3 regions of the Acidiphilium sp. genome follow, and region 3 is predicted to be linked to each of the others. Evidence: predicted binding sites of a transcription regulator. Region 3 holds the regulator's gene; each other region holds the start of a gene.

Region 1 (3,261 bases), on a different contig from region 3:
CGATGGCGATCGGGAGTTGGTTCAGGTCCAGCGCCAGAATTCCGGTCCCCATGGTGGCGGCGAACCAGTTCGGCGTGAAATGGCGGATGATCGGGATCAAACCGTCGATATCGCGGCTGCGGGTGGGGCTGAACGTCTCGGTGGTCATCGGCTACTCTCCAGAAAACGCGGCGCGATCCCGCCGCGCTGCAATCAATAGACGATCCGGAACGATCAGTATAACAGATTAAATAGTTTATTATGATCGTGTAAACGGATTGATGCCGTCGATGCAGAACCGCCAGACCGACACGGCGGTTTTCAACCATGGATAATTCGGCCATCGTCCCGTCATCCAACGGAGGCAGCCATGACCTATGAAATGATCGCGATCGAAACCCACGGAAAGGTCGGCCTCGTCCGCCTCAACCGGCCCAAGGCGCTGAATGCGCTTTGCGACCAGTTGATGACCGAACTCGGCGCCGCGCTGCGCGCCTATGATTCCGACCCGGCGATCGGCGCCATCGTCATCACCGGATCGGACCGCGCCTTTGCCGCCGGTGCGGATATCAAGGAGATGCAGGGCCGCAGTTACCCCGACACGGCGCTCGATGATTTCATCGGCCAGTCCTGGGAGATCGTCACCACCATCCGCAAGCCGGTGATCGCGGCTGTCGCCGGCTATGCGCTTGGGGGCGGTTGCGAACTCGCGATGATGTGCGACCTGATTCTCGCTGCCGACACCGCCAAATTCGGCCAGCCCGAAATCAATCTCGGCGTGATCCCCGGTGCAGGTGGTACCCAGCGCCTGACGCGGGCGATCGGCAAGTCGAAGGCGATGGAGATGATCCTGACCGGGCGGATGATGGATGCGGTGGCCGCCGAGCGTGCCAATCTGGTCGCAAGGGTGGTGCCCGCGGCCGACCTGATCGACGAGGCGCTCACGCTGGCGGCGAGCATCGCGTCCTTGTCACCGGTCGCGGTGGCGGTCGCCAAACGCAGTGTCAATCGCGCGTTCGAGACGAGTCTGGCCGAAGGGGTCCATTACGAGCGCGCGACGTTCCTGTCCCTGTTCGGCACCAGGGATCAGCGCGAAGGCATGGCGGCGTTCGTTGAGAAACGGAAGCCGGATTTCAGCTGATCGGCCGAATTGATCCGACTGAACCGGGCCGGTTCAGTCGGATGGGATGCGCGTTGCTCTAGAGCGATATGCGATTAAGTTGACGCGACAGCGGCAACATAATCGCATGAAATCGCTCGAAAAAACATAGAGCTTGAGCGTTAAGCTGAAAGCATAACGCTCTAAAACGGAATTTCATCGTCCAGATCGCTCGCGCCGCGCCCAGCGTCCCAACCGCTGGCTGCCGGGCTGCGTGCCGGGGCCGGGGTGCTGCCGGCGTAACTACCGCCGCCGCCACTTCCGCTCCCGCCGGTCGGCCGGTCGAGCAGGACCATTTCGGCGCCGAATCGGCCGAGCATGATCTCGGTGGTATATTTTTCCTGGCCGGACTGATCGGTCCATTTCCGGGTCTGCAACTTGCCCTCGAGATAGATTTTCGAACCCTTTTTCAGATATTTTTCCGAAACATCCGCAAGGCGGTCGTTCATCACCACGATTCGATGCCATTCGGTCTTTTCCTGGCGCTCGCCGCTCGATTTATCGTTCCAGGATTCCGACGTCGCGACGTTGAAACTGACGATTTTCATCCCCGCCTGGGTGGTGCGGACCTCGGGGTCCTTGCCCAGATTACCGACCAGAATAACCTTGTTCACACTACCTGCCATCGTCGATCCCCTATTTTCCTGCGCGCGACCGGTCGATCATGGTCCGCCGAATGCGTCTAGACCATTGCCCTGCCCCTTTCCAGACTCGGAAATCAACGCCATATTCCGCACGAACATAACGGAAACATTTTCATGAGCGGGTCAGGCTTCATCACCGTGCGCGGCGCGCGCGAGCACAACCTCAAAAACGTCGACGTCCGCATCCCGCGCGACAAACTCACCGTCATCACCGGCCTGTCCGGCTCCGGCAAATCCTCCCTCGCGTTCGACACGATCTACGCCGAAGGCCAGCGCCGCTACGTCGAAAGCCTGTCGGCCTACGCGCGCCAGTTCCTCGAACTGATGGGCAAGCCCGATGTCGACAGTATCGAGGGTCTCTCCCCCGCGATCTCGATCGAACAGAAAACCACCTCGAAAAACCCCCGCTCCACCGTCGGCACCGTCACCGAAATCCACGACTATATGCGCCTGCTCTGGGCAAGGGTCGGCGTGCCCTATTCCCCCGCCACCGGCCTGCCGATCGAGGCGCAGACCGTCAGCCAGATGGTCGATCGCGTCATGGCAATGCCGGACGCCACCCGCCTGCTCCTGCTCGCGCCGGTGGTGCGCGACCGCAAGGGCGAATACCGCAAGGAACTCGCCGAATTGCAGCGCCGCGGCTTCACCCGCGTGAAAATCGACGGCAAACTCTACGAAATCGCCGAAGTCCCCGCGCTGAACAAGAAAATCAAGCACGAGATCGAAGCGGTGGTCGACCGCGTCGTGGTCAAGGAGGGCATCGAACAGCGCCTCGCCGACAGTTTCGAAACCGCACTCGCCATGTCGGACGGCATCGTTTACGCCGAAAACGCCGACACCAACGAGCGCACCGTGTTCTCCGCCCGTTTCGCCTGCCCGGTCTCCGGTTTCACCATCGAGGAAATCGAGCCCCGCCTGTTCAGCTTCAACTCCCCCCACGGCGCCTGTCCGGACTGCGCCGGCCTCGGCACCGAAACCTTCTTCGACCCGCATCTGATCGTGCCGGACGAAACCAAATCCCTCGCCCAACAAGCCATCGCCCCCTGGTCCAACGCCCAATCCCCCTATTACGACCAGACCCTGACCAGCCTCGCCAAATTCTTCAAGGTCAAAATGTCGACCGCCTGGGAAGATCTGCCGCAAAAAGTCCGCGACGCGATCCTGTACGGGGCAGGGGAGGCCGAAATCGAGTTCCAATACAAGGACGGCGTGCGCGCCTACGGGGTCAGCAAATCCTTCGAAGGCGTCGTCCGCAACCTCGAACGCCGCCTGCGCGAGACCGACAGCATCTGGGTGCGTGAGGAACTCTCCCGCTACCAGGCCGACCGCCCCTGCAAAACCTGCCATGGTGCGCGCCTCCGCCCGCAGGCGCTGGCCGTGAAAATCGACGGTGAAACCATCGCCGGCGTCTCCGACCTCTCGATCAAGGACGCCCGCAACTGGTTCGGCCGCACCCTCGAAACCCTCACCCCGCAGCGC
Region 2 (3,261 bases), on a different contig from region 3:
ACCAGCGCCGGGTCATCGGTCGCCGGCGCATTGTCCGGCAGCACCGCAATGGTGGTGATGCCGCCAGCGCTTGCCGCCAGCGCCGCCGAGGCGATGGTCTCGCGATACTCGTAGCCCGGTTCGCCGAGCGAGGCGCGAGCATCCACCAAGCCGGGGCACAGAATGCAATCGCCCGCGTCGATCACCGTTGCCCCATCCGGCCGCCCCAGCCCCGCGCCGAAATCGGCGACGACACCGTCGCGGATCAGGCAATCCCCCACCGCATCGAACCCCGATGCCGGATCGATCATCCGCGCGCCGATGATCAGCGTGTCACGCATTGCGCAACGCTGTCCGGGCCAGCACATCGAGCACGGCCATCCGCACCGCAACCCCCATCTCGACCTGCTCGCGGATCACCGAGCGCGTCACATCATCCGCCACCTGGCTGTCGATCTCGACGCCGCGGTTCATCGGGCCGGGATGCATCACCAGCGCATCGGGTTTCGCCACCGCGAGCTTCGCCGCATCCAGCCCATAGAAGGTGAAAAACTCCCGCGCGCTCGGGATCAGCCCACCGCTCATCCGTTCGGTCTGCAACCGCAGCGCCATCACGATGTCGGCGTCGCGCAAGCCTTCGCGCATGTCGTGAAACACGCTGACGCCGAATTGCTCGATGCCGGAAGGGATCAGCGTCGGCGGCCCGACCACCCGCACCTGGCTGCCCATCGCGATCAGCAGCAAAATGTTCGAGCGCGCCACCCGCGAATGCGCGATGTCGCCGCAGATCGCAATGGTCAGCCCCGCCAGCGTGCCCTTGTGCCGCCGGATCGTCAGCGCATCGAGCAGCGCCTGGGTCGGGTGCTCGTGCATGCCATCGCCCGCGTTGATCACCGCCGCATCCACCTTCTGGGCCAGCAGCGCCGGCGCGCCGGAGGCCTTGTGGCGCACCACCAGCAGATCGCAGTTCATCGCATTCAGCGTCGCCGCAGTGTCGAGCAGTGTCTCGCCCTTGGACACCGACGAGGTCGAGACCGACATGTTGATCACATCCGCCCCCAACCGCTTGCCGGCGAGTTCGAAACTGGTGCGGGTGCGCGTGCTGTCCTCGAAGAACAGATTGATCAGGGTGCGCCCGCGCAGCACGTCGCGCCTTGTTTTGCCGGAACGGTTGAGCAGCGCATAGCTCTCCGCCAGATCGAGCAATGCCGAAATATCACGCGGGTGAAGCGTCTCGATTCCCAGCAGATGGCGCGTCGGCAATCGCATGGCGTCTGCATACCGAAACGTGGGGCCGGCGCAATCCCCCTATTGTGTCGCCCAGACGATCCGGTGGATCGCCACAATCTGGTCGGGCGGCAAACTGCGTGTCGCATGGGCCGGGTTGAAACTCGCCAGATCGACCCGCTTCGCACTGCGCTTGGCCAGGACCTTGGCCATGACCTCACCCTCGATCGTGCGGGCGACCACCCGATCGCCGATCCGCACCGGTGCCGCGGGCGAGACCACAATGATGTCGCCTTCACGATAGACCGGCTGCATCGAATCCCCGTGAATGGTCAGGCCGAAGGCGTGCGGGTCGTCCGCCAGGGCGGCCTCGGTGCGCGGCAGGGCGACATGATCCCAGCCGCCGCCGGTCGGATAACCGCCGTCGTCGAAAAAACCGTCCTGCCCGGCCTGGGCCAGCCCGATCACCGGTACGCGCCGTGCGGCGGCGCGCGGCGATGACAAGGCCCGCGCGCCCTGCACCAGCCCGGCGAACGCATCGATGCCCGCCCCGGTCGCCATCAATACCTTGGCGATGCTCTCGGTCGAGGGCCAGCGCAGTTTTCCCGCCGCAGTCCGCCGTTTGGAGGGGTTGAACGCCGTCGGATCAAGACCAGCCCGCCGCGCGAGGCCCGAGGTCGACAAACCTCGTTCGGCTGCCAGCGTATCGATTGCACGCCAAATATCTTCGTGTCGCATACCCTTGTTCCTAACGGATTTTTCGATGTTGTGAAGAGATAAATAGGAAAACACTCCGTTTTTCTCTTGCAAGTTATACAACCTCCGGTTAACTTGTTCTTGTTATGTTCACCCCGGAGATAATGATGCCGTTCGACGCCAGCGCCTGTCCATCATCTCGTTTATCAAACAAAATCAAACCCTTCACATCCGCCGAGCGCGCCTGGCTCTGGGCCGCCGCGTGTCTCGCCGCACGACGCGCCGGAACGAAACTGCCGCACGATCCAACGAAACCTTGCTCTCCTGAAACCATTTTATCCTGCCTCGATCATCTGTATCGCAGCGGCCGAATCGACGTTGTGCACGCCCGTGTGCTGCGCCGGTGGGGTGATCGCGGACGCCCGCCGCCAAAGCCGCGCATCATCGATCGAAGCGATTGGCAACAATGGAAGCAAGCGATGTTCGAACTCGATTATCTGCTGCGCAGCAAACACATCGTTTCCGGCTTCGATCTCGGCGTGATGCCCGGGGCAGAAAAAATTTTTCCAAGTGATAGGACTATGTTCTTAGTTTCAGCCGAAGCAACCCCATCAACCGACCTCAAGGAGATCTGACCATGGCCTTTACCCTGCGCAATTTGTCCGTCCTTGCCTATGCCAACGGCTTCACCCTCTGGCATTACCGCACGGGCGACGAAGCGTTGTCCGCGCTCGACAGTGATCATTATTTCGCCGACGCCGGCGATCTGATCGCGCCGGGCGATATCATCATGGCCTCGGGCAGCCAGGGCGCGCGCATGGGTGCGATCGCCCAGAAAGGGCCGCATCTGGTGCTCAACGCCCTGTGAGAGCCGTGCGCGAGGCGCCATTCGCGCGGCGGCGAGGACAGGGTTCCGCCCCGCGCGTTGCCTCGTCCGGGGGCGCGGGTCTATGCCGCTTCGATGACCTTGACCCTCGCGCTCTGTCAGACCGCCGGATGCTTCGCAGCCCCCGACGCCGCGCTGGATCTGCTCGATTTCGAGGCCGGCGCGGCGTGTCAGGCCCGGGCCGATCTTCTGGTGCTGCCCGAATTATTCTGCACCGGCTATAATCTGGGCCGGGATCGCGCCGGTGCCCTTGCCATGACACCCGACGATGCGCGCTTCACCCGCATCCGTCGGATCGCGCGTAAACACCGCATCGCTCTCTGCCTGGGCTTTCCCGAACGGGTCGGCGATGGCATCGCCAACAGCGCGGCCCTGGTCGATGCCACCGGCGAAATCCGGCTCATCTACCGCAAAGTTCACTGGTTCGGCGCGCTCGACCGCGCGATGTTCACAATTCGTGGCGATGGTTTCCC
Region 3 (3,261 bases):
AGCGCCGCCCGCCGCCGCACATATCCCGCCATGAACAGCGCGGCGAACGCATCCCCCGCGCCGGCAAAATTCCGATCGAGCCGGCGCACCGTCACCACCTGACGGTCCGCCCCGTCGAGCAGAAGCAGGTCCAGCGTGCCGGGCACGGTATCGGCGCCGACAAATCCGGTCAGGACCACGATCGGTGGCCCCAGCGCCGCCATCGCGGCAAACGCCGCCGCGCGGTCCGGCAGCGCCCGCGCCGTCAGTGTTGCAAGTTCGAACGGATTGGGCAGCGCGATATCGGCCAGCGGCAGCAGGGTGTCACGGAACCCGTCCACCAGCCCGGCGGGCACATAGAGCCGTCCCGCATCGCCGATCACCGGATCGCACAAATAAAGCGCGCCAGGATGCGCTTCCCGCGCCCGCGCCACGGCATCCCGCACCACCGGCACCGCCGCCTCGGCGCCGAGATATCCCGAAACCACAGCCTCGCAACGCGCAAAGCCACCCCGCGCCGCCAGCCCCGCGACCAGAGCGGCAAGCCGCGCCGGCTTGACCGGTCCACCCTCGGCGCCGCCATGCCCCGGATGATGCGAGAGCAGCACGCTCGGCAACGGCCAGACCTCGCAGCCCAGCCGCGCATAGATGAACGCCGCCGCCGAATTGCCGACACTGCCGGCAAGCACCTGGGATTGGATCGACAAAATCGCCATGGCGTTCCTTGGCGCGATTGCGTCTGCCCTGGCAAGTCCCGCGGCACATCAGCGGAACATATCATGATTATTTTGCCAACACCCTCTTGACGCGACGCGAAAACACTTCCTAGAACACTATGTTAGCGGTTTGTTCCGCGACCGCGACAGATCACGACCAAAGTCACAGATCACGACCATAGTCTCGGGGCGAATCGTCGCACCGGCGCCGACCAGGACGTAACGAGGAATTGCATGCTGACGCCCAAACAACATGAATTGCTGGTCTTCATCGATCAGCATCTGCGCCGCACCGGCTGCTCACCGAGTTTCGAGGAAATGAAAATCGGGCTCGATCTGAAATCCAAATCCGGCATCCACCGGCTGATCGGCGCGTTGGAGGAGCGGGGCTTTCTGCGCCGCCACAAGCATCGCGCCCGCGCGCTCGAGGTGATCCGCCAGCCCGCCGACAGCGTGGCGACCGAGCGGGTCGACCAGAAATTCGCCCCGAACGTCATCCGCGGTGATTTCTCCGCCCGTTTCCAGGGCGCGCGCGCCGCCGCCGAGGTCGCCGCCGTCAGCCTGCCGCTCTATGGCCGGATCGCCGCCGGCCAGCCGATCGAGGCGTTGCGCGAACATCAGACCGAAATTGAAGTGCCGATCGCCTTCATCGGTCAGGGCGAGCACTACGCGCTCGAGGTGGTTGGTGACTCAATGATCGATGCCGGTATTCTCGACGGCGACACCGCGATCATCCGCAAGGGCGAAACCGCCGAGAACGGCCAGATCGTGGTGGCCCTGGTCGATGATAACGAAGTGACGCTGAAACGCCTGCGCCGGCGCGGCAATTCCACCGCCCTCGAACCCGCCAACGCCCGCCACGAAACCCGCATTTTTCCGGCCGAGCGCGTCAAGGTGCAGGGGCGCCTGGTGGCCTTGATGCGACAATATTGAGCCAGCACCGCGCGATCCCCCTTTGACCAACCGGTCCCGCCACCCGATATAGCAGAGATGGCGGTATGGGGTAAGGTTATCGGCGGCATCGCTGGCTTCGCGTTCGGCGGGCCGATCGGGGCCATTGCGGGGGCGGCGCTGGGTCATGCGGCCGATACCGGCGATCTCGGCTCGTTCGGCGCGCGCGTGGGTCGGGCGCTGCCGCTTGATTCCGCGCGATTCGCCGCGATGCTGGGGCGGCGGGATCAGGTGTTCGCCATCGGCGTCACGGTGCTGGCCGCCAAACTCGCCAAATGCGACGGCGCGGTTAATCGCGCCGAGATCGATTCGTTCAAGCGCCAGTTCCGCATCGAGGACGCGGCGGTGCCGATGATCGGGCGGCTGTTCGATCAGGCGCGCGACGATTCTACCGGGTTCGAGCCCTACGCGCGGCAACTGGCCGAGAGCTTCGCCGACAATCGCCTCGCGCTCGAACAGATCCTGAGCGCCCTGTTCGCGATCGCGCGGGCCGATGCGCCGATCAACGGCCGTGAGACCGATATGCTGACGCGGATCGGCGTCGCTTTCGGCCTCGACCAAGCCGCCCGCAACCGCGCGGGCAACCCCTCGTCCTTCGCGCAATCCGAGGGCGATCCCTACGACGTGCTCGGCATCGACCGGGGCGCCTCCAACGATACGATCCGCGCCCATTGGAAACAATTGATGCGCGAGAACCATCCGGATCAACTCGCCGCGCGTGGCGTGCCACCGGAATTCGCCGCCCGCGCGACCGAGCGCGTCGCCCGGATCAATGCGGCCTGGGACGACATCAAGCGCGAGCGGGGATTGTGATCTCGCCAAACCAGGACGACCGGCCGGAGGACGCGCCGATCGATCATCTGGTGCTGCACTACACCGGCATGCGCAGCGGGGACGAGGCGATCACGCGGCTGTGCGATCCGGTGGCCAAGGTCTCCTCGCATTATGTCGTCGCGGAAGATGGCGCGATTCACGCTTTGGTGCCCGAGGCGCGGCGCGCCTGGCACGCCGGCGTCAGCGCCTGGCGCGGCGTGCGGGCTCTGAACGACCGCTCGATCGGCATCGAAATCGTCAACCCGGGGCATGAATGGGGCTATCGGGCCTTCCCGCCGGCCCAGATCGCCGCCGTCGTCAGCCTGGCCCGATCGATCCTGACGCGCCACCCGATCCCGGCGCGAAACATCGTCGCCCATTCCGACATCGCGCCGGACCGCAAGCAGGACCCCGGCGAATTGTTCCCCTGGCGCGACCTCGCCGCGCGCGGCATCGGTCTGTGGGCCGACGGATTGGCCGCCACCACCGATCCGCTGGCCGATCTCGCAGCGATCGGCTATGAAATCACCGCCGATCCGGCGCCGCCGATCACCGCCTTCCAGCGCCGGTTCCGGCCGGCGCGGTGCGATGGCGTGATCGATGCCGAAACCGCCGGGCGGATCGGCGCCATCACCCGGGTGTTTGTCTTCCCTTGAATTTCTATATAAAAACTATATAAAATATTGATCAACCGGAGGTCAGCCATGTCCGTCACCAGTTTCGAGGTCGATCAGCACACCGCCGAGGCGATAGCAGAGTTGCGCGGCCTGTTCGGCGTCAAAACCAATGCCGCCGTAATCCG

The links. Region 3 encodes LexA, which represses DNA repair genes until DNA is damaged. Its sites were predicted from a motif close to TGTTCTANNTANGTTC; they were not measured.
Region 1: the regulator LexA is predicted to act here: its motif matches at 1,876-1,891, upstream of uvrA (excinuclease ABC subunit UvrA).
Region 2: the regulator LexA is predicted to act here: its motif matches at 2,039-2,054, upstream of ACP5E6_RS11205 (S24 family peptidase).

What each region holds. Positions count from the first base shown of each region.
Region 1 is NZ_JBMFGY010000038.1:22,127-25,387, reverse strand. It holds gene ACP5E6_RS08280 (TDT family transporter) at 1-148, opposite strand, end outside; gene ACP5E6_RS08275 (enoyl-CoA hydratase) at 350-1,120, shown strand; gene ssb (single-stranded DNA-binding protein) at 1,282-1,764, opposite strand; gene uvrA (excinuclease ABC subunit UvrA) at 1,897-3,261, shown strand, end outside.
Region 2 is NZ_JBMFGY010000067.1:497-3,757, reverse strand. It holds gene ACP5E6_RS11215 (dihydroorotase) at 1-320, opposite strand, end outside; gene ACP5E6_RS11210 (aspartate carbamoyltransferase catalytic subunit) at 313-1,248, opposite strand; gene ACP5E6_RS11205 (S24 family peptidase) at 1,288-1,944, opposite strand; gene ACP5E6_RS11200 (hypothetical protein) at 2,070-2,537, shown strand; gene ACP5E6_RS11195 (hypothetical protein) at 2,540-2,770, shown strand; gene ACP5E6_RS11190 (carbon-nitrogen hydrolase family protein) at 2,864-3,261, shown strand, end outside.
Region 3 is NZ_JBMFGY010000002.1:10,583-13,843, reverse strand. It holds gene pdxY (pyridoxal kinase) at 1-695, opposite strand, end outside; gene lexA (transcriptional repressor LexA) at 930-1,628, shown strand; gene ACP5E6_RS00500 (TerB family tellurite resistance protein) at 1,686-2,459, shown strand; gene ACP5E6_RS00495 (N-acetylmuramoyl-L-alanine amidase) at 2,456-3,115, shown strand; gene ACP5E6_RS00490 (hypothetical protein) at 3,164-3,261, shown strand, end outside.